Regions from separate parts of the Idiomarina sp. ST20R2A10 genome, predicted to be linked through region 3. Evidence: predicted binding sites of a transcription regulator. Region 3 holds the regulator's gene; each other region holds the start of a gene.
The links. Region 3 encodes ArgR, which controls arginine synthesis, uptake and breakdown. Its sites were predicted from a motif close to ANTGAATANNTATTCANT; they were not measured.

Region 1: a site for ArgR is predicted at 2,885-2,902, ahead of ACP7H9_RS08420 (aspartate aminotransferase family protein). Genes of this name have one in related genera too.
Region 2: a site for ArgR is predicted at 8,499-8,516, ahead of gltB (glutamate synthase large subunit). Genes of this name have one in related genera too.

Annotation. Positions count from the first base shown of each region.
Region 1 covers NZ_JBNIEY010000004.1:212,375-222,280, reverse strand. Annotated here, with positions in the region: gene astD (succinylglutamate-semialdehyde dehydrogenase) at 1-430, opposite strand, end outside; gene astA (arginine N-succinyltransferase) at 445-1,467, opposite strand; gene ACP7H9_RS08420 (aspartate aminotransferase family protein) at 1,481-2,698, opposite strand; gene ACP7H9_RS08415 (flagellar brake domain-containing protein) at 3,026-3,730, shown strand; gene ACP7H9_RS08410 (HDOD domain-containing protein) at 3,736-4,908, opposite strand; gene ACP7H9_RS08405 (anthranilate synthase component II) at 4,977-5,558, opposite strand; gene ACP7H9_RS08400 (sensor domain-containing protein) at 5,563-7,608, opposite strand; gene trpS (tryptophan--tRNA ligase) at 7,617-8,624, opposite strand; gene rpe (ribulose-phosphate 3-epimerase) at 8,636-9,310, opposite strand; gene ACP7H9_RS08385 (hypothetical protein) at 9,446-9,748, shown strand; gene ACP7H9_RS08380 (DUF2970 domain-containing protein) at 9,748-9,906, shown strand, end outside.
Region 2 covers NZ_JBNIEY010000001.1:852,341-862,246, forward strand. Annotated here, with positions in the region: gene ACP7H9_RS04170 (PilZ domain-containing protein) at 1-1,664, opposite strand, end outside; gene ACP7H9_RS04175 (SDR family oxidoreductase) at 1,733-2,575, shown strand; gene ACP7H9_RS04180 (FAD-dependent oxidoreductase) at 2,592-4,022, opposite strand; gene gltB (glutamate synthase large subunit) at 4,022-8,488, opposite strand; gene nadA (quinolinate synthase NadA) at 8,627-9,667, opposite strand; tRNA gene ACP7H9_RS04195 (tRNA-Lys) at 9,811-9,886, opposite strand.
Region 3 covers NZ_JBNIEY010000005.1:128,346-138,251, forward strand. Annotated here, with positions in the region: gene ACP7H9_RS09270 (DUF885 domain-containing protein) at 202-1,944, opposite strand; gene ACP7H9_RS09275 (Dyp-type peroxidase) at 2,061-3,026, shown strand; gene argR (transcriptional regulator ArgR) at 3,002-3,475, opposite strand; gene mdh (malate dehydrogenase) at 3,663-4,595, shown strand; gene ispB (octaprenyl diphosphate synthase) at 5,129-6,100, opposite strand; gene rplU (50S ribosomal protein L21) at 6,293-6,604, shown strand; gene rpmA (50S ribosomal protein L27) at 6,620-6,877, shown strand; gene cgtA (Obg family GTPase CgtA) at 6,994-8,145, shown strand; gene folA (type 3 dihydrofolate reductase) at 8,217-8,717, shown strand; gene ACP7H9_RS09315 (DUF3718 domain-containing protein) at 8,828-9,202, shown strand; gene ACP7H9_RS09320 (alpha/beta hydrolase) at 9,350-9,906, shown strand, end outside.

The DNA of each region.
Region 1 (9,906 bases), on a different contig from region 3:
AAACAGCGACCACGCCGTGCGGCTTGTGGCGGATAAAGGCTTTTGCACCCGGCATGTCGTTTTCAACGGTACCGGTGCGTTCATGGTAGGCTCGTTCTGAAATAGCCACTTTCCCCATCATAGCGCCCACTTCGGTACGAGTTTCCCAAATAGGTTTACCGGTTTCTTTGGCCATGGTACGAGCCAGGTGCTCTTTATTTTCTTCCAGCAATTCAGAGAATTTTTGGCAGATAGCCAGGCGTTCTTCAACACTGCGGCCAGACCAATCCGGAAATGCCGCCCGTGCTGCCAAAATGGCTTTTTCAACCTGAGTTTCACTGGCAGCTTCGCCACTCCAGATAACTTCGTTTCGTGCTGGATCAATCGATTTGAACAGCTGGCCTTCACCAGCTTCCCAACAACCGTCTATAAATTGAATACTGTTCGTCATACAAATACTCCTGCTTAGAGTGCAACAATGCGGGCTTCATCGCCGCTTTCTAAATGCATTGCCTGGGCTTGTTCTGTCGTCAATATGAGTTCGTCTGCACCTGCTGGTAAAGACAGTTTGGTTGCGCGGAAGTTCTTCAGTTGCGTGTTGCAGACAATATGAGGAATACCTTCATCTTCCGCTGTAGATCCGCTGACAGTTACCGTCACTAAACGACTGTTACGGACACTATTAAGATTACACACTTCGGCTTCAACCGTTGGCCCTGCGTCAAATATATCGACGAAGCCTCTGAACCGGAAACCTTCCGACTCCAGCAATTTCAGTGCCGGGCGGGTATTGTCGTGAACTTTACCGACAACCGCCTGCGCTTCCTTACTCAACAAGTTGGTATAAATAGGGAAGCGTGGCATCAATTCAGAAATAAAGACTTTATCACCAATGCCGCTTAAGTAATCGGCTTTAGGAAAGTCCATCGAGAAAAAGTTCTCTTCCAGCCAGTTCCAGAATGGCGAATCCCCATTTTCATCTGAAACACCGCGCATTTCGGCTATTACCCAGTCGCTGAAACGCTGTTTAAACTGCGCTAAAAACAGCATACGGAAACGAGATAAAGTACGTCCGTTCATATTGTGCCGGTAGGGTTCACGCAAAAATAGAGTGCATAGCTCAGAAACACCTGTGTAGTCATTACACAAGGTTAAGGTTTCCAGCGCATTATAAATATTAAGCTTTTCTGAATGATGCACAACTTTACCCAAACGGTAATGCCAGAAGGCTTCATTCAAACCCACCGCAGCTTCAATACCACTGACACCTGCAATAGTACCGGTTTCGGTATCTTCCATAACAAACAGGTAGCTTTCATCGCCCGGTGTTTCAACGGTGTCTTTAGCGAATGCTTTTTGCGCCGCATTAATGCGGCGCTCCAGCAGCGACTGGTCTACCGGTAAGGAAGTAAAACCATGACCGGATTCAATCGCGCACTGATATAACGCTTCGTAATCTGACGGCTTAATGGGTCTGATTAGCAACATAAAACAGCCTCAGTTATTGACCGACGACCTGAGCAACAGCTTTTTCAAAGCGCTGCAGGCCTTCTTTAATGTCTTCTTCAGAAATAACCAGTGACGGGGTAAAACGCACCACATTAGCACCGGCAATCAGTACCATCACGCCATGCTCCTGACCGGCCAGCAAGAAGTCGCGCGCACGCCCTTCGTACTCTTTATTCATTGCCGCGCCAAGTAATAAGCCCTGACCTCGAATTTCGCTGAACACGTTATATTTTTCGTTAATTGCGGCCAGTTGCTCTTTGAACCACTGCTCACGTTGCTTCACGCCGTCCAGCGTTTCTTTCGTATTCACAACATCAAATACCGCTTCTGATACAGCACATGCCAGTGGGTTACCGCCGTAAGTACTACCGTGAGTACCAGGTTTAAGATGCTCAGCAATTTCCGTTGTTGTCAGCATAGCGCCAATAGGGAAACCACCGCCTAAAGCCTTGGCTGAAGTCAGAATATCCGGCGTTACGCCCAGCTGTTCATAAGCATAGAGGCTACCGGTACGGCCAAAGCCTGTTTGTACTTCATCAAAAATCAATAACGCGTCGTTTTCATTACACAGTTCACGTACCGCCTTCACGAATTCCACGTCAGGGCTTACTACGCCGCCTTCACCTTGCAATGGCTCCATCATTACCGCGCAAGTTTTGTCGGAAATCAGTTCCTTAAGCGCGTCGATGTTGTTGTAATCCACATGCTCAATAGCACCAGGTTTTGGACCAAAACCGTCAGAGTAGGCTGGCTGGCCACCCACGGTTACGGTAAAGAAGGTGCGTCCGTGGAAACCTTTGGTAAAAGCAATAATTTGTTGCTTATGCTCACCGTGCTTTTCAATTGCCCAGCGACGCGCCAACTTTAATGCCGCTTCGTTGGCTTCAGCACCTGAGTTAGCGTAGTAAACGCGATCAGCAAAGGTGGCTTCGGTTAATTTCTTCGCCAGACGAATTGCCGGTTCGTTGGTAAAAACATTACTTAGATGCCACAACTTCTGGCTCTGTTCCTGTAGGGCTGACACCATCGCTGGGTGGCAATGACCAAGACAGTTCACAGCGATACCACCGGCAAAGTCGACATACTCACGACCTTCTTGATCCCAAACACGAGCACCTTCTCCTTTAACTGGAATCATCGATGCCGGGTTGTAGTTTGGAACCATTACATCATTAAACATTTCACGGTTTACTGTCTTATTGTCTGTCATTACTCTCGTCCTTATCGCCTTAGCGAGTTAACAAAGGTGTCAACAAATTCATCTCTAAAAGTAGCCGGCTATTATGCCAAAATTTGTGCAGTTTGTCTGTGATAATTCGGTTATAAATCCCTAATCCCGAGGGTTTACGCTTTTCTTGCATAAGATACGAATAGTTATGCTAATGCATACTGAAACCATGAATCTTTAGTCATTATTTTTTAGGTCACGAAAATGTTTTCTCCGAATTAACATTTAAGTACGCAGAATTACATTGATCTTTAACTGGTGTTAATTTAGCCTGACTTATTGAATAAATGTTCGGCAACAGAAGACGTTATGGAAAATCAGACTCCGCCCCTGAACGCCTCATCTCAACCACAGTTAAAGCTTACCTACTTACGTCCGGGCGACGTAATTGATGTTGAGTTTTCTTCGGCGACCAAGGTGCGCACCAAGCTTCAGGTTGTGGGCTTTGATACCGGTAACTATTTATTGTTAAAACAGCCGAATCCACGCACTGACGGCAGCTATGCCGATGTGTTATATGAAGGCAACCCGGTTATTGTTCGCTTGGTTTTAGAGGGAGAAGCGGGTGAATGCCTGGCGTTTAAAACAAAGATCCGGGCCGTCTCAAATATCCCGTTCAGGTTGCTGTATCTGGATTATCCGAAAGAAATTGAGAATCGCGCACTACGCGCACAGCGGAGGGTTCGAACACACATTCCAGTCGATGTTACTGCTGACGGCAGCCAGACTAACACTAAAAAGAAATTGGCCAGTGGTGTTATCGTCGATATCTCTTCTGCCGGGTGTCGAATTGTGTTTAAGGCGCAGAACCAGACAGGTAATGTCACTCATATGAATATAAAAATCAGTATTGGCTCGGGTTCTCAGAAAGAGCCTCTGACTCTTTCAGGTCAAATTATGAATCAGCGCAAAGAGCATGGAATGATAAGTGTTGGCGTGCGCTTCACTGACGAGGAAGCGCATATCGGTAAAGTGTTCGAGCATTTATTAATCGACACCGAGTTTGAGTGCTGACCTCTCTATTCCGGCACGACAATTGGCGGGCGTTTTAAGCTCACATTGTGCAAGCGAGCAACAGTTTCTGACGTTATTGAATGCTTATTGAGTAGATGTTTACCCTCTTCCAGACTGGCAAGGTCCACTTCCCGCAGCATTCTGAATTCGCAATAAGCATTAGCTTGGGCTAAGGCTTCCGCGTATTCAGATTCATAGCCTTTGTCTTTCGTTTTGCTTTGCGTAAAAGCCAATAAGTGTTTGCTTACCGGAACACGCTTTAACCCCCAGCCTTCAGCAACCAGATAGCTCACGTCTTTATCCTTTTCCAGCATTAAGTCGCGTAGAAAGCGTTCGTCCGGAGTTAAAGTGACAATAGTATTGTGGCGCTCGGGTGACTTATCGTTAACGCTTTGCATAGCGAATTCGCGCTGCACATCATCAAATAAACGCAAATACAGCTTGGTTAAGGCAATTTTTCCCAGCTCATGGAACATACCAATGGTATAGGCTAGAACCGGATCTCGCAGGTTACGCTCTACCGCAATATTGTGTGCAGCAATAGCCGTACCCAGCGAATGCTCCCAAATTTTGCGGCGGAATAAGGTGAAGGGTTGCGTTGCCGGCGGCAGCCAGTTTTGCATAATATAAGCGGGAGCCAGCAGGCGTAGGTTTTCGGTGCCCACAAAGCTCATGGCTACCCTAAGGTTATCAATTTTCACCTGCTTATTCCGGTCGATAAACGGTGGTTGATTGACCGTACGGATTAACCCCGTATGAAACCAGTCCATACCTTGCACAACGGATTCAATCCGGCGCATAGAAGCAGCTTTCATGCTAAGCGTATCGAGCAATTCAGGTAGCTTTTCAGGTAATGGGATCAAGCGTTCGCGAATGTAGTCACCATCTTCGATGCTTTTCAACGCACGATGATAAATCTCTTCATGCAATTCATCGGAAATACGATCGGCGTAACGTTGGCGCGCTTGCGCTTTACGGTCGCGCTCTTCGTAATTCAGACGCTCAACTTCTAAAAGCTTACGTCGCTGCTCATGCTCTTCGTCGTCGGTACCATCTTCTTTTGAGCGAGTTTTACGCGCAAACGGAAAGCTTATCAGATAGTTGATAAAGCGTTTTTCTAAGCGCAGGGCGGGATCATTACTACCGCCTTCTGTGGTACCCGCAAAAAAGTGGAACATGTTACCTCGGTATTAGCTGAACTGCGGCAGTATTATGTTGAATAAGCAGAGAAAATACTACTTACTGATTATCGTATATAACGTAAAAAATTCGCTAACAGATTATGTCCTTGTGCTGTCATCACAGACTCGGGATGAAACTGAACACCAAACAGCGGCAAATGCCGGTGCCTTATTGCCATAATCTCGCGCTGGCCTTTTTCGGTTTCTGTATCGGCATCAATGACAAAATCTGTTGATAAGCTTTCAGGAGAAACAACAAGGGAATGGTAGCGGGTCACTTCTAAAGGGTTATTTAGCTGTCGGAAAAGTCCCTCGCCGGAGTGTTTAATCACACTGGTTTTTCCATGCATAACTTTTTCTGCCCGAATAACATTTGCACCAAAAACCTGCGCCAATGCCTGATGACCAAGACACACACCTAATATTGGCAGTTTAGTCTGAAAGTGCTCAATAGCAGCTAAAGATATTCCCGACTCGTTGGGAGTACAGGGGCCAGGTGATATAACAAGTGCTTGCGGTGCTATCTGCTCTATGTCGGTAAGGGTTAATTCATTATTCCTGAAAACACTAACGTCTTCGCCTAATTCCCGAAAGTAGCGTGCAAGGTTGTGAGTAAATGAATCAAAGTTATCAATTAAAACAATCATACTGCTAGGACAGCCGCTCGCTTAGCCAGTCTTTAAAATGGACTGGCCGGGCGAAGTAGAACCCCTGCAATAAATCAGCGCCATTTTCTTTCAGTAATTTAACCTGAGTTTCAGTTTCTACGCCTTCTGCTACCGAGGAAACCGATAGAGATTTAGTCATATTCAGCATAGCCAGCAGCAGCCCCATATGTTTGTCATTCACCTCTGCGAGCTGAACAAACTCCCGGTCTATCTTTAGCTCGCCTATTGGCAGTTGCTGAATGCGCATGAAATTAGAATACCCAGTCCCAAAGTCATCAATAGAAAATACGACGCCGAGCCCGGCAAGCCGCGACATTGTTTGCTCGACTATTTCAGGGTCAGCTAACAGTAAGTTTTCAGTAATTTCAATGGTCAGTTGATTCAGCGGTGCATTTTGTTCGGCAAATATTCTTTGTACCGTCTCGACATAGTCGTCTTGTAAAAACTCAATTGGACTGACATTCACCGCTATACGATCATTAAGCCCTTTATCGCTCAGCTGCCGCACAACGAAAGCGACCTGACTCAACAATTCTTTAGCCATAGGAATAATCAGCTTAAAACGCTCCGCAATTGGAATAAATTGATCTGGAGGAATGATCTCTCCGGCTTCGTTGCGCCAACGCATTAGAGCCTCTGCACCATGAACAACACCGTTGGTATCCACTTTAGACTGCAACCAGCATTCGAACTGCCCTTTACCCAAAGACGCTCGTAAGGCCACTTCGGTTTCGGCATCGGTTACAACCGAGTTAGATATTTCAGCTCGGTGTACCGCAACTTTATCCCGGCCGCTATGTCGTGCATTAGACGTTGCCGTATCGGCCTGTGACAGCAGTCCGGAAGCATTTTCATCACCTCCACTTAAACTGACATCGACACTTGCGGTGAGATAATGCGTCTGGAATGCCGTTTTAAACGGCTCGCGCAGTACGCCGTGCAGCTTATCAATAATAGCCAGACTGGTTTCGGTAGAGTCCTGCATAACCCCCACCCAAAATCTGTCACCAAGATCTCTCGCTATCCAGCCCGAATCGCCAATAGTTTTTCTCATTCGCTGTGCAATTAACTGAATAACACGATCACCTTCCTCGTGTCCGTGAATTGTATTAACGCGATTAAAGTAGTCAATATTAACGGCTGCGACAGCAATGGGTAACTGACTTTCAATACGTTTCTCAACCAGATCAAGAAAACGATGACGATTTGGCAACCCCGTTTGCTCATCGAAGTTTGCTAAATATTCAAGCTTACGGGCATTTTCTTTTTGCTCGGTAATATCCCGTATAATGCCAACATATTGCGTTTCACCAGAATGCGTTATCTCGGTTACCGCCAAATCGATAGGAAACACTTCTCCAGTTTTGCGCTTAGCCTGAACTTCGCGGCCAATACCAATAATGCGGGCGCGGCCTGTTTTTTGATAAGCACTAATATAACGGTCATGTTCACGGGCATAGGGTTCAGGCATTAACACGCTAACATTTTTACCCTTCACTTCAGCGGCGCTGTAACCGAACATGCGTTCAGCCGGCACACTAAAGTTAATAATCATGCCGTTATTGTCGATGGTAATAACTGCATCCAGTAAATTGTCCAGTGTGCTGCGTAAGGTGTTGGCTTGCTCTTGCAACTGCTGCAAACGGTACTTTTTAACCGTAATATCCTGAATGGCACCAAACAGTGCCATGTCACCATTTTTCAGCGTTCGGGTAATGCCCGTAATAGCAACCCAGTGAATTATTCCGCTTCTGTCTTTAAGACAGCTTTCTGCCGACCAGCTATGGTGATTTTGAAAGCTTTGCTCGACCAGGTGCTCAATATTTTCACGGTATTCAGGAAGGTGAAACGCCATTGCCTGTTCATAAGTAATGGGTTCATCCTGGGCTACACCATGAATTTCTCGTAACTGAGGGCTCCAATATAAATCTCCGGACGCGGGTTCATACCAAAAGCTGCCAATGTTAGCCATGGTTTCAACACTGGTTAGCAACTCCTTTTCGCGCTGTTCCGGAGATTTATCCACCATAGTTAAATTTATCCCGGGTAAGGTACAAAACCTACCGCTTTATAAACATCTGACAAAGTTTTTGCTGAGGCTTCACGTGCCTTATCAGCGCCTTGTTTCATAACCTGTTGCAAAAATGCCTGATCATTACGCATTGCGTGATACCTCTGCTGTATCGGTTCCAGCATGGCAACCACAGATTCCGCCACATCCACCTTTAGATGCCCGTACATTTTGTCTTCGTACTCAGGTACCAGCTCGTCTATCGACTTACCTGTGGCAGCTGACATAATGCTAAGCAAATTCGAGACGCCCGGCTTTTCTTCCTGATTAAAGTAAATGCGCGCCTGCTCATCAGAGTCGGTAACGGCTTTCTTAATTTTCTTCAGAATCTTCTTCGGCTCTTCCAGCAAGCCGACAAAATTATTTGGATTATCGTCCGACTTTGACATTTTCTTAGTCGGTTCCTGCAGTGACATCACCCGCGCCCCGACTTTTGGAATCATTGGTTCCGGAATCGTAAAAATATCGCCATACAAGTTATTAAAACGTTCAGCAACATTACGCGTCATTTCCAGGTGCTGCTTCTGGTCATCTCCCACCGGCACTTCATTCGCCTGGTACAACAGAATGTCTGCCGCCATTAGCGCCGGATAAGTGAACAAACCCGCATTAATATTACTAGCGTGACGCTGAGACTTATCCTTAAACTGCGTCATGCGGTTTAGCTCGCCCATTTGCGTGTAGCAGTTAAGCACCCAGGCTAATTGAGAATGTTCCGGCACGTGCGACTGAATAAACACCGTACTTTTTGCCGGGTCAAGGCCACAAGCCAGGTACAAAGCCAGTCCATCAAGAGTTGCTTGCTGCAGTTTCTCGGCGTCCTGGCGTACAGTAATGGCGTGCTGATCAACCAACATAAACTTACAGTCGTGAGTGTCCTGCATCTTAACCCACTGACGTAATGCGCCAATATAATTACCAATAGACAACTGTCCCGACGGCTGACAACCACTTAACACAATTGGTTTCGACATTACTGTTTCCTCTAAGAACCTGTTACCGCAGCGATTTCATCGCGCATTGTCTGGATGACACTGGCGTAATCATCCGCATTAAAAATAGCTGAACCAGCAACGAACATGTCCGCGCCAGCTTCTGCAATTTCACCAATATTTGAAACCTTAACACCACCATCCACTTCCAGGCGTATGTCGCGCCCACTTGCTTTAATTCGTTTACGCACCGCTCTGAGCTTATCAAGCGTTGACGGAATAAAAGACTGCCCGCCAAAACCCGGATTAACCGACATCAGTAAAATGACATCCACTTTATCCATAACATGATCAAGGTAATGCAGCGGTGTTGCAGGGTTTAACACTAAACCCGCCTGGCAACCCTGTTCGTGAATAAGCTGTAAAGTCCGGTCAACATGGTCGGATGCTTCCGGGTGGAAAGTAATGATAGAAGCCCCGGCTTCGGCAAAGTCTGGAATAATACGGTCAACAGGCTTAACCATTAAATGCACGTCAATTGGCGCTTCAATTCCGTAATCACGTAACGCTTTGCATACCATAGGACCTATCGTCAGGTTAGGCACGTAGTGGTTATCCATCACGTCAAAATGCACGACATCGGCACCAGCGTTCAATACCGCGTCAACTTCCTCACCTAACCGCGCGAAGTCCGCAGACAGTATCGACGGTGCAATTAGTGGTTTCATTGTTCGTTTTCCTGACCTATTTCAAAATGATGCTTATTGTAGCAGTTAACCCATGACAAAAAAATTCGCAATGATGACTAGAATTTTTACAAAATCGCTGATAAATTAGTCAATCGAGACTTGAGAGGGACTTTCATGCGATTACTAACAATAATAACATCACTAGCATTAGCTGCGTTTACTGCGCTTGCTATCGTGAGTCCTTCCTCGCTCGTTGCTCAGCAAAACCCCACTCAGCGCTGCCAGCAGCTTGTCACTGAAATAGAACCCAGTAACACCTCTGTTGAGTGTCAGTTAGCTGCAGAGCAAGTGACATGGTTTAGCTGGTTAAAAGGCGACAGCCGGTCCGTACAATTTCACTTCTTCGACTTGATTGAGTTAATCTCGAGTTCAAGCCACAGCAACAAAAAACATTATCAAAACGAATACACTGATTAATGTCTGAATCTACCGAAAATAAAACCTCTAAACCAGGTGTCTTTAGTATGGTTATGAGTGTGTTGGCGGCATTTTTGGGTGTGCAAACAGAAAAAAACCGCCAACGAGACTTCCAGCATGGTAGCCCGAAAGCCTACATCATCATTGGCGTTATTCTT
Region 2 (9,906 bases), on a different contig from region 3:
AAGCTGTCGTACTCGCTTATTTCTCGCCCCATAACGCCATCTTTCTGAGTGGTCTGAGTAACTCTTAACAGTAATATACGTGGCGACAAACTGCTGTTCTCCGACACCCGACGCAATGCCTTTCTTAGCTCTGAGCTCAGGCGCCGTCCGCCAAGTAAGCGTTCGTTGTTTGCTAACCAAAATTCAGTGTCATCAAACAATTTCGGTAAACCTTCGGCAATAGACATTAATGCGGCCAGTTGAGGCTCCCAGTCAACGCCGTTTTTATACAAAAACAAAGCGCTGGATAAAGCGTAACGAAACATGTTCTGCTCTGCTGACGCTTGCGGACTGAGCAGTTTACAAGCCAGGGTTTTAGCTCCTCTGGCTCGGTATTCCTGTAGCACAGATAATTTCAGACTCTCATTGGAATGTTCGCGCCAAAGTGGTGTTTTTATCGCATTCAATTCGCCGTAGATTAGCTCATCGTCTTTGCTGTAAGTGAGCGTCAATTGATAACACCTTGCCCCGTAACCCGCCGCACGCAATGCGTTTAGCGTAGCAATTAAACTTTTTTCTTTTTGTATAGCCTGCAGCGGCAGTAAGTACTCACGCCAGACTTTATTTATGGGCAGACTAATACGAAACAAGGTAACTTGTCGGCGTGTTGGTTTCCTGGATTTTCGCAACTCATTTACCACAGATTGAACCCATGGTTGCTCAATAAGCTCCGCAATAAGATCACTCTGGTGTTGCTGCCAGCTGTTCAGCAGGGTTTGATTTGAGTTCGTCTGAACTAAAGCGCAGCTCGCTGAGCCAGCTTTTAGAATAATTGGCACAGCCTGAACGGCATCAAACCAATAGCTTTCATGCCCCCGGGCTATAACCCTCTGGGCTAAATGCTCAACATTGACTTTATAGCGACGCCGGGACTTGCTCAACATAGCCGCTAAAAACCGGCTTAGTTCGTCATCGCCAGTTTCATCCATGCGCCTTAAACGTAAGTAAAGACAAAAGTCTTTTTCTTTGAGCCCAACTACCCGGTATTCATATTCCTGGGTTGCGTCAAACACAAAGTCGTCGCTAAGCCCGGAAAAGTAAACCTTTACGCGTGCATACTTCAAGCCGGTTAGTTGAGGATCAAAACCTAGCTTTAGCTGCAGTCCATTATTAGAGATGTCCACAGTCATCGCGCTGAATTCCTGGCCATCGGCCAGTTCCATGGTCACAGCGCTGACCAGGTTAATCCGTTGCTCACAACGTTGGTACTCACGCCCGGCCACAAAACTGGCTAGCGCTTTCTCTTGTTCCTGCTGGGCTAAAGCTTTGTCTTCCGCTAACTGCTGATGCTGTGTTTTTAACGCTAATATTTGCTGTTTCGTGTCGTTTGTAAAAACGCCCTTATACAGTCGTAAGCCGTCTTCAAATAACCGTTTCGCTGCTATATCAAAATAATGTACGCGCCCCTGAAAAGGGTAGGGTTCAATTTCGGACTGAATTTTCTTGCGAAGGTCGATAACACCCAAAGCCGGTTTCGCTAATTCGGTAATGCGCATACGCGCCTGCAGCCTCTCGGGCCCGCTAAGATGTTTTGTTTTACGTTTAAACAGAGACTCAAATTGAGAGCGGTGATAATCTGTTTTAAGCTCATCAATCAGACTTTCTATTGAAGGGTCACTGCTCATAATGGGCTATTGGTCAGTATCTATATTAAGTTCAACATTTCTTTTACATTAACGCCAAGAGGATCTTCATGCAAACGCTTTTACTCGGTTACGGTGATATTGCAGACCGCGTTGCGCAACGGCTAAGCGGGCAAAACGAGCAGGTCACCGGAGTTTGCAGAACCCCGGAGAGCAAGCCGGTACGCAAAGGGGTCAATTTAGTTGCAGCAGACTTAAACAGTGAACAGGAGCTTTACCAACTGTTCCAGAATAAATGGGATAATGTTGTCATTACCCTGACTCCGGCAAAAGGCGCAGAAGATAGCTATCATCAGGGCTATGTCGTTCCCTGTCGTCACCTGCAACAGGTACTGTCGCAGCAAAGGCATCAGCCTAATATTATTTACGTTTCCAGCACCGGCGTTTACGCGCAGCGCGACGGCGAGTGGATTGATGAAAACAGTGCAACCGAGCCTACGTCAGACTCCGGTAAAGCTCTATTACAGGCTGAATCCATTATCGATGCCTTACCGGGGCAAACCTCAATTCTTCGTTGCAGTGGTATTTACGGCGAGGGACGTGATTTTTTATTGCGTCAATTAACTCAGGGCAATGTCCAGCTTCGTGACAGCTGGACTAACCGCATACATCAGGACGATGTCGCTGGCTTTATTGTGCATTTACTTACCCAGGTTAATCAGCCCAAACCTGTTTATTTAGTTAATGACGATGAACCGGTCAAACAATACGAAGTTTACCAGTGGCTGGCTGAGCAGCTTGGAATTGAGCTGACCGGAAGCATTGATACAGACGTTGGTCCAAGAGGCTCTAAACGCTGCATGAATAAGGGCTTAACAGAAAGCGGTTACCAACTTCAGTATGCGAGTTTTCGCGAAGGTTATGCGCCAGTTATTAAACAATGGCAGCGCTGATTGCGCTGCCCATAACTTATACGGCGTCTACGGCGTCGAAATAATCGAGCATTCCCTCGGCGGCGTTGCGGCCTTCTGCTATCGCCGTCACCACCAGATCGGCGCCGCGCACCATATCGCCACCGGCAAATATTTTCGGGTTGCTGGTTTGCATAGCAAACTCAGTATCGCCAGTAGCCAGCACGGTGCCCCAGTCGCTTAGCTCCACTTTGTGCTGTTGTAACCATTCCGGCGGGCTGGGTTGGTAGCCAAAGGCAATAATGACCGCAGTACCCGGCATAACGAATTCTGAGTCCGGCACAGGCTGTGGACGCCGGCGACCGTCTTCATCAGCCGGGCCAAGCTCAGTGCGTACCATTTTCACGCCACTAACCTTACCTGAATTGTCCGTAATCACTTCCAGCGGTTGCAAATTAAACTCAAAAGAAACTCCCTCTTCGCGAGCATTCTGCACTTCTTTACGCGACCCAGGCATATTGCCTTCGTCCCGGCGATAAGCGCAGACAACCGACTTCGCCCCCTGTCTTATTGAAGTTCTGACGCAGTCCATCGCGGTATCGCCACCACCAAGCACAACCACGGTCTCGTCTTTCACATCAATAAGTGGATACTGAGACATAGGCTCATGAGCCATAAGCTTTTGTGTATTGCCAATGAGAAACGGCAAGGCAGGATAAACTCCATCTGCATCCAGGCCTTTTAGTTTTCCATCCAACGCTTTATAGGTTCCCAGAGCTAGAAACACCGCATCATAATTGGCTTCCAGCTCAGCAAAACTGATGTCTTTTCCCACTTCGACACCCAGCTTAAACTCAATACCCATGTCGGTGAATATTTCACGACGCAACGTCATTACCGCTTTATCCAGCTTAAACGGCGGAATGCCGTAAGTTAGCAGGCCTCCAATTTCCGGGTAACGATCGTAAACGACAGCTTTGACACCATTACGCGTCAATACGTCAGCACAGGCAAGACCAGCAGGCCCTGCCCCAATAACAGCAACCCGTTCCTGACGCTGAGTCACGCCGCTTAAGTCTGGCCGCCACCCCTGTTTAAAGGCTTCGTCGACCATCTGTTTTTCAATACTGCCAATAGTTACTGCGCCGAAACCGTCATTCAGCGTACAGGCACCTTCACACAAACGATCCTGCGGACAGACCCGGCCACAAACCTCAGGCAGGCTGTTGGTTTTATGCATCAGTTCAGCGGCTTCAATAACCCGCCCTTCGTTGGCCAGCTCCAGCCACTGAGGAATATAGTTGTGAACCGGGCATTGCCACTCACAATATGGGTTTCCACAGTCCAGGCAACGATCTGCCTGGCCTTTTAGCTGCACGTCGGGCATTGGATCATAAACTTCTTTAAACTCAATGCGGCGCTCTTCAACCGGACGTTTCGGCGGATCAATGCGCTGCACGTCCAAAAACTGATAAATATTCTTGTTCATTACATCACCTGCACACGTAATTCTGCAGTTGACCGCGCTCGATGCCCTAAAAGCTCTTTCACATCTGCCGCTTTTGGTTTGACGATATAAAAGCTGTCCACTATTTGCTCGAAGTTATTTAGTAACTTCCGCGAGTAGTGACTTCCCGTTGCTTCGTGATGCTCATGAATTAAACCGCGCAAGTGCTCCTGAATAATCGGGGTATCCACGGCTACCGCTTCAACCAACTCGTGGTTAAGCCGACGATGTAAATCGCCGTCGCTGTCTCTTAAATAAGCAAAACCGCCGGTCATTCCCGCACCGAAATTGATGCCGCATTCACCCAGTACCACCACAATACCGCCGGTCATATATTCACAACCATGGTCACCAATACCCTCTACCACAGCTGTCGCGCCGGAGTTACGCACCGCGAAACGTTCGCCGGTACAACCGGCAGCATAAAGTTTTCCGCCAGTCGCGCCATACAGACAGGTATTGCCCATAATGACTGCTTCGTGCGTGTTATAACGACAGCCTGCTGGCGGCTTAATGGTAATTTCACCACCGGCCATACCTTTCCCAACGTAGTCGTTGGCGTCTCCGGTCAGGTGCAGCTTCAAACCACCGGCATTCCATGCACCAAAGCTTTGTCCTGCGGTACCAATAAAGCCTAAGGTAATTGGCGCAACCGCCATTCCCTGGTTTCCATGCTGGCTGGCAATGTAACCCGATACACTTGCAGCAACCGAACGGTCATCGTTACGGATCGTCAAAGACCAATGACCTCCACTGCGCTTATCGATAGACTCTCTGCATAACTCCAGCAACCGCTGGTTCAGCTTGCCCTGATCAAACGGCGGGTTCTTCTCGGTGCAATATAAAGAATACTCTGAACGTACTCCTGCGGACTGCAACAAGGCATTTAACTGTAACTGCTGCTGACGTTTAGTTTCACCAGTCAGCCGTTCCAGTAAATCGACCCGGCCAATAGCGTCGGTTAACTTTTCCAGACCCAATTGAGCGAGAATGTCGCGCACCTCTTCCGCCATAAACTCAAACAGTTTCACCACGCGTTCCGGCAAGCCGGAAAAATGCTCCCGTCGCAGGGTTTCATCCTGAGTAGCCACACCTGTTGCGCAGTTGTTCAAATGGCAAATGCGTAAATATTTACAGCCCAGAGCAATCATAGGGGCGGTGCCAAAACCAAAGCTCTCAGCGCCTAAAATAGCCGCCTTCACAATATCCATACCGGTTTTTAAGCCGCCATCGACCTGCAACCGAATTTTGTGGCGCAAGTTATTCGCCACCAGGGCTTCGTGCACCTCAACCAAACCAAGCTCCCAGGGCGAGCCGGCATACTTGACCGAGGTCATGGGGCTAGCACCAGTTCCGCCATCGTAGCCGGACACAGTAATTAAATCGGCATACGCTTTCGCGACACCTGTAGCAATGGTGCCAATGCCAGGCGTAGAAACCAGCTTGACTGAAACTAAGGCTTTCGGATTCACCTGCTTTAAGTCAAAAATCAGCTGAGCTAAATCTTCAATGGAATAAATATCGTGATGCGGCGGCGGCGATATCAAGGTAGTACCAGCCACGGCGTATCGCAGTTGGGCAATTTCCGCAGTCACTTTTTCGCCGGGCAGTTGACCTCCCTCACCGGGTTTGGCTCCTTGCGCAACCTTTATCTGAATAACATCGGCATTAACCAAATAATGCGGCGTGACACCAAAGCGCCCCGAGGCCACTTGCTTAATTCGCGAGTTTTTTGCGTTGTTAAAGCGCTTCGGATCTTCCCCACCCTCGCCAGAATTTGAATGCCCGCCAATAGTATTCATGGCAATAGCTAAGGCTTCGTGAGCTTCGGCGCTTAACGCACCTATCGACATAGCCGCCGTATCAAAACGCTGAAACAGGAGTTCTTTGGCTTCTACTTTTTCTTTTTTAATTTTTGCCTTTTCAGGCAATTTGATGCTGAGCAAATCACGCAGGTGAGTCACCGGCCTCTCGTTAACAAACTTAGCGTACACATCGTAATCTCGCTGCTCGCCTGTTGCCACCGCGCGTTGCAGCGACGTCACAACATCCGGGTTATAAGCGTGGTACTCCCCACCGTGCACATATTTTAGCAAACCACCCTGAGCCAGTTTTTTTCGTGTTAACCAGGCGCGATGGAAGCTCTGCTGAAGATCCTGCTGTATATCGTCAAATCCGGTACCATCAATGCGTGCTGGTACGTTCTCAAAGCAAAGACGGCGCACATCTTCGTTCAGCCCAACCGCCTCAAACAAGGAGGAGCCCCGGTAACCTGCCACGGTCGCAATACCCATTTTCGAGAGTATTTTCAGTAAGCCTTTATTCAGGCCTTTACGGTAGTTGAGCAATGCTTCTTTTATGTCCAGCTGAACTTTGCCCCGGGCGACCAGTTGCTCCACGGTTTCATACGCAAGGTAGGGATAAACCGCAGTGGCGCCTAAGCCTATTAATACCGCCATATGGTGCGGATCACGCGCGGATGCGGTTTCAATAATAATGTTTGAGTCACAGCGAAGATCATTCTTCACCAGCACTTGTTGCACCGCCCCAACGGCCATGGCTGCCGGTATCGTCAGCTGTTCTCGCTGTAAATCCCGGTCACTGAGAACCAGAATAACCGTTTGCTCATCCTTAACCGCGGTTTTTGCCTGCTCAACCAGGCTATCGATGGCTTGTTGTAAATTCTGCTGCTCTGGTTTAAAACCCAGCGACAAGGTGGTTGCCCGGTAATGTTGTTCATCAAGTTCCCGTAGCTGCTTTAAATCGGTGTACATGAGGATAGGAGATTCAAATACTACCCTGTCGGCATCGCCGGATGCCTCGTTAAATACATTATGCTCACGGCCTATGATAGTGGAAAGCGACATAACATGGCGTTCACGGATAGGGTCAATAGCCGGGTTAGTCACCTGAGCAAACTGCTGCCGGAAATAGTCGTAAAGCAAACGCGGCTGCTTTGAAAGCACGGCGGTGGGTGTATCGTCCCCCATAGAACCCACGGCTTCCTGACCATCTTTCGCCAGAACACTGATAATTTGCTGTATTTCTTCTTCGGAGTACAAATACGCTTTATGAAAAACCAGCATGGTCTCGTCGTCATACAAACGCTTACCCAGCTTGTCGGCGTGGCTGCGTTCAAACGGTATCAAGTGGCGACGGTGTTGTTCCAGCCATTGTTTATAAGGGTGACGCTGCTTGAGTTCTTCTTCAATTTGGTCGTTATACCAAATTTTGCCGGTATAGGTATCCACCGCCATCATTTGTCCCGGTCCTAAGCGGCCTTTTTCAATCACTTCCTGCTCGTCGTAATCCCAGATACCCACTTCTGAGGCAATGGTCAGAATACCCGAACGGGTAAGAACATACCGCGCCGGACGCAGACCATTTCTATCCAGACTGCAGGCCACATGCCGACCGTTACTCATAACCACGCCGGCAGGCCCATCCCAGGGCTCCATATGCAGGGAGTTAAACTCGTAAAAGGCACGCATGTCATCAGACATGGTGGCATCGCCCTGCCATGCTGGTGGGATCAACAGGCGCATTGCCCGGAATAAATCCATGCCGCCAGCCAGCAATAGCTCCAGCATATTGTCTAAAGACGCAGAATCGGAGCCTGACAGTCCCACCAGTGGCTTTGCGTCCTGTAAGTCAGGCAGTAAGGGGGTCTGGAATTTATAAGCTCTTGCCTGCGTCCACTGTCGATTCCCGCGTATAGTATTAATTTCGCCGTTGTGGGCAAGGAACCGGAACGGCTGAGCCAGCGGCCAGCGCGGTTCCGTATTAGTAGAAAAGCGCTGATGGAAAACACAAATAGAGGTTTTCATTTCGGCATCGGCTAAGTCAGTGTAATAAGCCGGCAAGTCAGCTGCCATCATCAGGCCTTTATAGACTAAGACCAGACTCGACAACGAGGAAATATAGAGCTCATCCTGATTAGGCATCAGCTTTTCGACGCGTCTACGCGCCATATACAAGCGTCTTTCCAAATCTTTTTTACGCCAGCCCGGCGGAGCCGACACCAGAACCTGCTCAATAACCGGCTCAGACGATTTAGCGCCTTCACCCAGTACTTGGTTGTTGACCGGAACTTTACGCCAGCCAGTGACCGCTAAAGTCTCTCGTTGAAGCTCTTGCTCAATAAGGTGGCGGGCAGACTCGCGCTTATCCTTATCGCGACTAAAAAATACCATACCGACAGCGAATTTCTTACTGAGCTGCCAACCTTGAGTTTCTGCGTACTGGCGGAAAAACTGCTCGGGCATTTGCAGTAGTAGTCCGCAGCCATCTCCGGTTTTACCGTCGGCACCAATACCACCACGATGTTGCATACGGTCCAGCGCTTTTACTGCGGTAGAAATTAAACCTTGCTGAGCTTCGCCATTAATATCAGCGATAAGGCCGAAGCCGCAGTTATCACGGACATCAGCTGGATCATAAAGTCCCATGCTTATACCACTCGAATAATTATTCAATAAAGCTAGATTACCATGCAGGCATCAGCTTCGGTAGGCACTGGGGCTATTATTGTTACAAATATGTTGTATAGACAAAAAGTAAAAAGGCTCCCGAAGGAGCCTTTTAAATCACTTTAAAGTCGCTGCAAATTCCAGCATTCGGTCTAGCGGCACCATGGCTTTTTTGCCCAGAGCTTCATCGACATGAATCTCATGTGTTTCTCCACCGTCCGTTAACGCTTCTTCTATCGCTTTTAAGCCGTTCATTGCCATCCAGGGGCAATGCGCACAACTGCGACACGTTGCGCCGTTACCCGCAGTGGGGGCTTCAATAAAGGTCTTATTCGGTTGCAGCTGCTGCATTTTATAAAAAATGCCTTTGTCGGTAGCCACTATGAAGGTTTCATTTGGCAATTCCTGACTCGCCTTAATAAGCTGCGAGGTAGAACCGACTGCATCCGCCATCGCGACAATATTCTCCGGAGACTCCGGGTGCACGAGAATAGCCGCCTCGGGGTGAAGCTTTTTCATATCCTGCAGGGCTTTCGCTTTAAACTCATCATGCACGACGCAAGCGCCCTGCCACAACAACATATCAGCTCCGGTTTCTCGTGCAATATAACCGCCTAAATGCTTATCTGGTGCCCAAAGAATTTTTTCTCCTTTGGCATCCAAATGGTCAACAAGCTCAAGCGCCATACTGGATGTCACTACCCAGTCTGCACGAGCTTTTACCGCTGCTGAAGTATTCGCATAAACGACAACTGTCCGGTCAGGATGTTGATCACAAAATTCAGCAAATTTTTCTGGTGGACAGCCAAGATCAAGGGAACATTCGGCTTTCAATGTTGGCATCAACACTTGCTTATGAGGCGTAAGAATTTTAGCCGTCTCGCCCATAAAACGAACACCAGCTACAATCAGCTTCTTTGCCGGATGGTCGCGACCAAATCGAGCCATTTCTAAAGAATCGGCCACGCAGCCACCAGTTGCCTCGGCTAACGCCTGAATATCGGGGTCTGTGTAGTAGTGAGCCACCAATACAGCGTCTTCATCAATCAGAAGCTGCTTAATACGATTAATGGTTTCGGACTTCTCTTCCGCACTTAACGGTTTAGGCTTTGGCGGAAAAGTATAATCAAGGCTATCCAGAGTTTGAATCTCGGTCATGATACTACGGCTTGTTTTCCAAGTGTTCTTAATAAGTGAGGACTATTATAGCGGAATTCAAGGGATGCTTATAGCTAAGTCAGTATCACTCTTAATTCATCAGTATGGTTTGAGTGGTTTTCTTAATGGGGTATTCAGTGAAGTGGTGGGTTGTGCAGGATTCGAACCTGCGACCAATTGATTAAAAGTCAACTGCTCTACCAACTGAGCTAACAACCCATATTCTGGTAAATATTTTT
Region 3 (9,906 bases):
GCGGGGAGGAATAGTCGTGAGCGCGTCCAATGGTTACAGGGCCTCATGTGGAGGTGTGCAGCACCATGGATGGTTTTGTAGACGGTAGAAATAAACAAATAGAATCCCCGCTATCAGGAAGTGTCTGGCGCCATGGATGGCGCCAGTCAAGCCTTACAGGGACGTACTTGCAGGCGTCTTCCTGATAGCGGGGGTTCTGTTTTATTTCTGCTCAGCAATCCAGTCGTTGATGTGTTGTTCTAGTACTTTCAGTGGCACGCTGCCGTTTTCCAGTACCGCATCGTGGAACTCACGAATATCGAACTTATCACCCAGCTGTTGCTCGGCTTCTGCACGCAAACGCTTAATGGTCAGTTCGCCCAACTTGTACGAAAGTGCCTGCGCAGGCCAGGTAATGTAACGGTCAATTTCGGTTTTCACGTTATGCAGTGACAACGCGGTGTTGTTGGCCATAAAGTCCATTGCCCGTTCACGGCTCCAGCCTTTAGCATGCATACCGGTATCAACTACCAGACGCGCCGCACGCCACATTTCGTAGCTTAAACGACCAAAGTTGCTGTAAGGGTCTTCATAAAAGCCAGCTTCCAGACCTAGGTATTCGGAATACAAACCCCAGCCTTCACCAAAAGCTGAAATATAAGTTTGCTGGCGGTACTCCGGTAAGTCTTTCAGCTCGTTCGCTATCGCGCTTTGTAAATGGTGCCCTGGTACGGCTTCGTGCAGAGTTAAAGCTTCCATCTGATACAGCGGACGACGGTCCAGTGCGTAGGTATTTACCCAGTAGAAACCTGCGCGGTCGTCACGGCTTGAACCTGAATAACGGCCGGTTGTGTATTTGGGGGCGATCTCAGCCGGCACCGGAGCTATACCATAAGGCTGGCGGGGCAAAGTTTTGAACAGCTTCGGAAGTTCACCGTCCATTTTCTTTGCTATCCAGGCGGCATATTCCAATAACTCTTCTGCAGTTTCCGGATAAAACTGGTCGTCTGTACGTAAAAAGTCGACAAACTGGTCAAAGTTACCGTCAAAACCGGTTTCTTCAATAACTTCCAGCATCTCGCCGCGAATACGCGCAACTTCCTGCAATCCAATTTCATGGATTTCGTCAGCGCTCATATCCAGCGTGGTGTAGTGTTTAATTCTGTTCTGGTAGAAAGCATCGCCGTTTGGTAGCTCGCTGGCACCAACACTCTCACGAGAGTTAGGCAGATACTCAGTGACCATAAAGTTAAAGTAGTCGTCGTAGGCCGGCATAACCTGGTCATCAATAGCGGTCAGGGCATCTTCCTTCAACTGTTCCCATTGCTCGCTATCAACAAAACCTGGCTGCTGAGAAAATGGCGAGAAATAAACGCTTTGATCAGCGTCCTGTACAATGTAGGCCAGTATACTCTCTTCAAAGCCCGCCATTGCGGCAGCTGGCTGGGTATAACCTTCTTCTATCGCCTTACGCAACCAATGCGTTTGTTGTTCCATGTAACGAGGAATGGAACGCAGTTTCGCAATGTAATTCTGATAATCTTCAGCCGAAGAGAACGAGGTGTACGATGGCATAAAAGCAAGAGAACTATGGAAACTACCCTCTGCTGTCAATGGCATGTAGTGTGCTTTAAAACGATACTCATCTACTTTATTTTTTAACGTATAATGGATCATCGCATGATTAATTTGGTCATCCCGGCTAAGCGCGTTAAGGTTAACGGCGTTAAGCTGTTCGAGCCACTTTGAGCGTTGTTGATAGCGTTTTTCTAACGCCTCCGGTGACATATCGGTCAGCTCAGTATCGCTGGACTTATTCAGTTCTTCCCAGATAGTGTCAGCCAGCTGATGAAACTCGGCAGCAGGGCTCAGTTGCTGTGTGCTGCTACGCTGGGTTTGGTTATCAGCTGTGGTGGTGCAGGCAGTAACGCCCAGCAAACCAAAAATAAGTATCAGATTGCGCATGATTTTTCCTTGCGGTGTCATAACGAATACAGGCATTCTATAATGCCTCTTACGCTAATTAATGTAAAAGCGAATAGAACGAACCCACAAAAATAACAGTTAAATGGGAGAATAGGGTGGATAAAGCTCAGTCAGGAGTCTACGCGGAACCTAATCTGCATGGTCTGACGTTGTTTTGTCATGTCATGAGCGACGACGTTGAAAGTTTACGTCGCAAGTTAGCTCGTTTTCCAGCAATTTTACGCGATCTTGACGCCCGTTTCTCTGAAGGCATGTTAACAGGCTTTGTTGGCATAGGGGCGGACTACTGGGATATTCTTTATCCGCATAAGCGACCGCTTCACTTGCAGGCTTTTCCCGAGCTCAGCGATGGCGACCGTGAAGCGCCAAGACACCCCTATGATCTTGTTATACAGATTCGTTGTGATCGTTTTGACGCTAACTACTTGGCGGGACGCACGTTAATGGAATGGTTTGGCTACGACATTGAAGTGGCTGAGCAAATCCGTTCCTTTCGTTATCTGGACGGCCGCGACTTAACCGGCTTTATCGATGCGCCGGATAACCCGCGGGGTATGCGCAAGCGTAATGTCGCTTTAGTTGAGGCGCAGGACGATGCGGACTTTGTCGACGGCAGCTACTTATTCGTACAGAAGTTTCGGCATGACTTGCGTCGTTGGGACTACTTAGGCCCTGAAAAGCAGGAGCTGCTAATGGGACGCGAGAAAGTATCTGGTGAACGTTTATCAGAAGCCAAAATCGAAGGTGTCACTCACGCTGCGAAAAGTCGCTTAATTGATAGTAGCGAACAGCCTATTCCACTATTGCGGCAGAATATGCCCTGGGGCGACTTGCGCGAACAGGGGCTTCTGGCAATGTATTTTAGCCATTCGCCTAAAATGGTTGTTCAGTGGCTAAAGAACCGTTATTACGCCGACGAACAGGGAGCTTACGACCCTTTACTAGATTACTCACAAGCCGTGTCCAGCTCAGGTTTTTTTGTTCCTTCAATGCGCTTTATGGAAGCGAACAAAGAAGTTGCCGACGACATAGCTGACTATGAAGAGGGCAGTACCGCCTGATTCGCAAACAGCTCGCGTACTTTTCGCAGAGTGAATTCAATATCAGCAACTTTAAGCGGTGCAATAAAAATCGTGTCGTCACCAGCAATAGTACCAAGTACGCCTTCCTTTTTACCGACCGAATCCAGCAACCGCGCAATTAACTGGGCGGCGCCCGGGCTTGTGCGAATAATGACCATCACATCATTATGCTGAATATCCAGTACAAGCTGGCTTAATGGTGCCCGGGTGGAAGGCACGGCTAAATCAGGCGGTAAACAGTAGACCATTTCCTGTTTCGCATTGCGGGTACGAACCGCTCCTTGCTTACTCAGCATGCGCGACACTTTAGACTGGCTAATGTTATCAAAGCCCTCGGCTTTTAAGGCGTTAACAATTTCCCCTTGAGAGCCATAACGCTCTTCGCGGAGCAAAGTTTTAAAAGCTTCGAGTAACGTGTCCTGCACCATGTGAGTGTCAAATTCCTATGCTGTTTACGTGCTATAATAATAGACAGTGTACTGCATAAAGATGCGCTATTCGAGTGCTGAATGTGTATCGCGCAAAGTTGTATTTTTATTGATATAGGAGTACAGTTTTGCCCCAAATCCTGCATTTTTAAGCAGTTTAAATTGACCAACAAAAACGGAGTCTGAGATGAAAGTAGCCGTATTAGGTGCGGCCGGTGGTATCGGCCAGGCATTGTCATTACTTCTGAAAACCCAATTACCAGCAGGTTCAGAATTATCGTTGTATGACGTTGCGCCAGTAGTTCCAGGTGTGGCGGTTGACTTAAGTCATATCCCTACCGACGTAAAAGTAACAGGCTTCGGTAAAGACGACTTAGCATCAGCATTAGTTGGCAGCGACATCGTATTGATTCCTGCCGGCGTACCACGTAAGCCGGGTATGGATCGCTCTGACCTGTTCAACATGAACGCCGGCATCGTTAAAAACCTAGTGCAAGGCGTTGCAGACAACTGCCCTAACGCCTGTGTTGGCATCATTACTAACCCAGTAAACACCACGGTTCCAATCGCTGCCGAAGTCCTGAAAAAAGCAGGCTGCTACGATAAGCGTAAACTGTTCGGTGTTACTACGCTGGACGTTATCCGTTCAGAAGCCTTTGTTGGTGAGTTGCGTGGTCTGAACCCGGAAAACGTTAATGTACCAGTTATCGGTGGGCATAGCGGCACAACCATTTTGCCATTGCTGTCTCAGGTTGAAGGTGTTGAGTTTACAGAGCAAGAAATCAAAGACTTAACTCACCGTATCCAGAACGCAGGTACCGAAGTAGTTGAAGCCAAAGCTGGCGGCGGTTCAGCAACCCTTTCTATGGGTCAGGCAGCAGCACGCTTTGCCTTGTCACTGCTGAAAGGCCTGCAAGGTCAGGACACTATTGAGTGCACTTACGTAGAAGGCCCGGGCGACAACGCTAAGTTCTTCGCGCAGCCAGTACGCTTAGGCAAAAACGGCGCCGAAGAAATTCTGTCTTACGGCAAACTTAGTGCGTTCGAACAAAAATGCATGGACGAAATGCTAGACGGCCTGAAAGGCGACATCCAAACTGGCATCGACTTCGCCAGCTAAGCTGAAATAACTTTCAGCAGTCCGCTTTTGAAAATATTGGGGCGGCTATTACAGGAGACGCTACAAGCTCATCCATGAGCGCTCGACGAAGGCCGTCCCTGGCCTTCGACGCTCCTGTAATAGCCGCCCCAACATTTCCACGCTACTTGCTGAAAATTATCTCAGCACTTTCTCCAGATAACCCACAATGGCGTATCGCCAATACTGACCAACCCCAATATTTCCCTGCTTGTTGAAAGGTATGTAGCCTGACGTTTACGTCAGGTCCAATGTTCAAATACCCCACCTGATGTGAACATCAGGCTACCGAAATGGTTCATGGGGCAGGCTGTTGGGTTGTGAGCGTTACGAGTGTTGAAGGTTTCTATGGCGGAGTGTCGAAGGCCATGGATGGCGATGCTAATTGGAAATGCCTAAAGCGGGAAGGGTTGTGTTTCGGAGGTGTGTAGCGCCATGGATGGCGCTACACAAGCCCTACAGGGATGTATTCACGGGCGTCCTCCGAAACAGAACCCGCTCCCCCAAGGCATTTCTTACGCCACTCGGTCGACTGCAAGGTGGGTTAGGGTGAGCAGGGCTTGTTTGTAGTCGGAGTCGGGGAGTTCACTTAGGGATTCACGCGCTTGTTCGGCGGCTTCTAAGGCTTTGTCGCGTGTGTACTGCAAGGCTCCCGTTCGTTCCATAGCGGTTAGCACGGTTTGTAAGTGCTCACGCCCGTCGCCTTGTTCAATGGCTTCACGAATCAGCTTTTGTTCTACGTCGTTGCCATGCCACATTGCGTATAAAAGCGGTAGCGTTGGCTTACCTTCCGCTAAGTCATCACCCGCATTTTTGCCCATAGATTCGCTGTCCGCAGTGTAATCCATTAAATCATCTACTAGCTGAAACGCGGTACCCAGGTAACGACCGTAATCAGCCAGTTGCTGAGTAACCTTTGCATCCTGTTCGGTTAGTACACCGGCTAACTCGGTAGCTGCTTCAAACAACTTGGCGGTTTTGCCGTAAATAACATTAAAGTAGCTGGCTTCTGAAGTATCCGGGTCGTTACAGTTCATTAACTGTAAGACTTCGCCTTCAGAAATGATGTTGGTGGCGTCCGCTAAAATACGCAGAATCCGCAGGGAGTCTAAATCGACCATTAACTGGAAGGCGCGGGTATAAAGGAAGTCACCAACGAGTACGCTGGCTTCATTACCGAACACTGCGTTGGCGGTTTTGCGTCCGCGGCGCAGTTCCGATTCATCAACGACGTCGTCGTGAAGCAGAGTCGCGGTATGAATAAACTCGATAATCGTAGCAAGTTTGCGGTGGTCGTTACCTTCATAACCCAGAGCCCGACAAGCTAATATGGCGAGCAGCGGCCGTAAGCGTTTACCGCCACTGTTGACAATATAAAGGCCTAACTGGTTAATTAAGGCAACATCCGATTGAAGTTGTTCACCTATTAATGCATTAACACCAAGCATGTCGTCTTTGGCTAATGCGTTAATGGACTGCATATCCATCATAGATATCTGTTTATTTACAAAATTTAACGGAAAAGGGATGGTACACTATTTATAGCAGAGCGGAAACTCAATCCGCGGTAAGCGGTGCCGCTTTTAAGTTCAAATTAAGGGTTGCGATCGCTGACTGGATTACGTACAATTCGCGCCCTGATTTGAATTTGGATGCCCAATAGGGTTGTGGAGAATAATATGTACGCAGTATTCCAAAGTGGCGGTAAGCAGCACCGTGTGTCTGAAGGCCAAATCGTCCGCCTGGAAAAACTGGAAGCAGCTACCGGTGATGTAGTTGAATTCGACCAGGTTTTGATGGTTTCTGACGGCAACGATGTAAACATCGGTGCTCCGTTCGTGTCCGGTGGTAAAGTGAAAGCGGAAGTGATTGATCACGGTCGTGGCGATAAAATTAAAATCGTTAAGTTCCGTCGTCGTAAGCATTCTCGCCGTCAACAAGGCCATCGTCAGTGGTTCACGGAAGTGAAAATCACTGGTATCAACAGCTAATTAAGGAGTAACGACATGGCACATAAAAAGGCTGGTGGTTCTACTAAAAACGGTCGCGACTCAGAGAGTAAACGTCTCGGTGTTAAGCGCTTCGGTGGTGAGTCTGTGTTAGCAGGCAACATCCTGGTTCGTCAACGTGGTACTAAGTTCCACGCTGGTGCGAACGTTGGTATTGGTAAAGACCACACATTGTTTGCAACCTCAGAAGGCAAAGTGTCTTTTGATGTGAAGGGCAGCAAAAACCGTAAATTTGTGAGCGTTATTACTGACTAATAATGCGAACATAAACTGAAAAGTTTCGGTTCTGAAAGCCCTGCCTTACGGCGGGGCTTTTTCATATGTGCTAGAATTTTGCACAGTATTCTATAAGTGATAAGTAGCAGATTGCGATGAAATTCGTTGATGAAGTAGAAATCCGCGTAGACGCGGGTGACGGTGGTAATGGTTGTATCAGTTTCCGTCGCGAAAAATATATTCCCAAAGGCGGCCCTGACGGCGGCGATGGTGGCGACGGCGGTGATGTCTATCTAGAAGCAGACGAGAACCTGAATACCCTTATCGACTATCGTTTTGAACGTTTTCATAAAGCTGAACGCGGTAAAAACGGTATGGGCAAAAACTGTACGGGCAGGCGCGGTAACGACATCGTGCTGCCGGTTCCTCCTGGTACTCGCGCTACCGATATTGATACTGGCGAAGTTCTTGGCGATTTGACGAAACATGGTCAACGTTTAATGGTAGCCAAAGGTGGTTTCCATGGTCTGGGTAATACGCGTTTTAAAAGCAGTATAAACCGTGCGCCACGACAAAAAACCGATGGTACTCCTGGCGAAGTACGCCCGCTAAAACTGGAACTGATGTTGCTGGCTGATGTTGGTTTGCTGGGTATGCCGAATGCCGGTAAATCGACTTTTATTCGCTCGGTTTCCGCAGCACGCCCTAAAGTGGCCGACTATCCGTTTACCACCCTGATACCAAACCTGGGTGTTGTGCGTCCCGCTCCGCATCAGAGTTTTGTTATTGCCGATATCCCCGGTCTTATTGAAGGCGCGGCCGAAGGTGCTGGACTAGGCATACAATTCCTAAAACATTTAGAGCGTTGCCGTTTATTACTGCACTTGGTAGATTTAGCCCCGTTTGATGAAACCGACCCTGCCGAGCAGGCGCGTATTATTATCAACGAGCTGGAAAAATACAGCCCGAAACTGGCTGAAAAGCCACGCTGGCTGGTCATCAATAAAGTCGACTTGCTGCTGGACGAAGAGGTTCAGGAGAAAGTAGACGAGCTGGTTAAATCTCTGAACTGGGACGGCCCGGTGTTCCAAATCGCAGCTCTGGAAGGGCGTGGCAGCGACGCGCTTTGTCGTGAGGTAATGTCTTATCTTGAAACATTGCCAGCACCTGACACTGAGCAGCATGAAGAAGCCGACCCGGTTGAGTTCATGTGGGACACTTACCACGAAGAAGTTCTTGAAGAAGAGATGGATGACGAAGATGACGACGACGATGATCACGACGTCGAAGTTATTTATCAGAAGTAGCCTGACATTGATGTCAGGTGAGGTCTTGGTCCTGACGTAAGCGTCAGGCTACGCATTAAGGATATCGCCGAATGAAAATATCACTCGTGGTTGCTATGGCCGATAATCGGGTTATTGGAAAAGATAACAAAATGCCATGGCACCTGCCGGACGAGTTGCAATATTTCAAAAAAATTACCTTAGGTAAGCCAATTGTTATGGGGCGCCGGACTTTTGAGTCAATTGGTCGTCCTTTGCCCGGCCGCAAGAATATCGTTCTAAGCCGTCGAACGGATCGTTCGGAAAATCAGGACAGTCAGGTGGTTTGGGTGTCTGGGGTGCAACAGGCAATAGCCGCTGCAGGTCCGGTTGAGGAACTCATGATTATTGGCGGAGGAAAAATTTATGAAAAATTTTTACCCCTCGCAGACCGACTATATGTTACTAAAATAGAACTAAATGTTGAGGGTGATACTTACTTTCCCGATTATCATCAAGTCGCCGACTGGCAAGAGATAGAGCGGCAAAACTTTGCCGCTGATGAGCGCAACTCCCATAACTTTAGTACTCTTATTTTCGACAGAGTAAGTTAATAAGAAGTTATAAATTCAGTAACTTACATGTATTTTAAGCCATTGCAGCAGGCTTGAGTTCGTAGTATCATCTTGATGAATTTTTGAACAATCTTGTGATGGGGTTTTAGATGAAAGCAATTGTATTAGGCACCATGATGGCTGCCGTTGCGGCAACTGGCGTAACGTTTTCAAAGAGCGCAGAGGCAAATGAATTAGCCTTAAGCTTATGCACATACGTACAGGGTGATGACACCATGCGTATGCGTAAAAAATTACGTGATGCTCGTGTCCGCGTACGCGATATTTACAGTGGTATTCAGTGTAATGGTCAGAGCTTATTGCAATTTGCCATGTCAAATGGCTCACAAGACATTGGTGAGTTCATTGTTGGTCGCTTGTCAGTAGATGAACTGAAAGCTTCTGGCGACTACGAATGGGCGCAATCTAACGGTCATGGCAGCAGTGCAATTGCAGTAGCAATTAAAGATCGCGCTGGCCTGTAAGTTAGGCACTAATAAAATTATTTTCTAAAAGCCTGCAATTTTTGCGGGCTTTTTTACATCTTCTAACAAATCAATCAGTGACTTACCTTGTAATTCTCCCCTGTTCTCTACGACAATAGATCCGTTGCATATATAAACGGAACCGCTATGAAACAATGGATGGCATTATCGCTACTGTTACTGGGACTGATACCGCATAGCGGTCAGGCACAGACAAAAATAAATGAAGCTTCGGGCTGTTATTTACCCGGCGTGCAAGAGAAACTGCACTGTGGCACAGTTTCAGTTCCTGAAAATTACGAACAACCCGACGGCAAGCATATTGGTATTTACTACGCGATTCTTCCCGCTATTCAGGAAGGAGCGCAAGCCGATCCTATGCTCATTCTGGCCGGAGGGCCGGGACAGGCCGCTACCGAATTAACTCCAATGATAGCGCGTATGTTCGAAGCGGTGCGTCAAAAGCGCGATATCCTTCTAATTGATCAGCGTGGCACAGGTAAAAGTCACCCGCTTGAATGTGGTATTGAACGCCCTGATGAATTGATACGAGCTGACGATGAGCAGGACCTTAGAGCCTTGAGTCGTGAATGTCAGGAACAGTACCCTGATACAGACACAACGCAATATCATACGGTTAACGCAGTTAAAGACTTTGAGCGAGTACGTGAACATTTAGGTATAGAGCAACTGAACCTTTATGG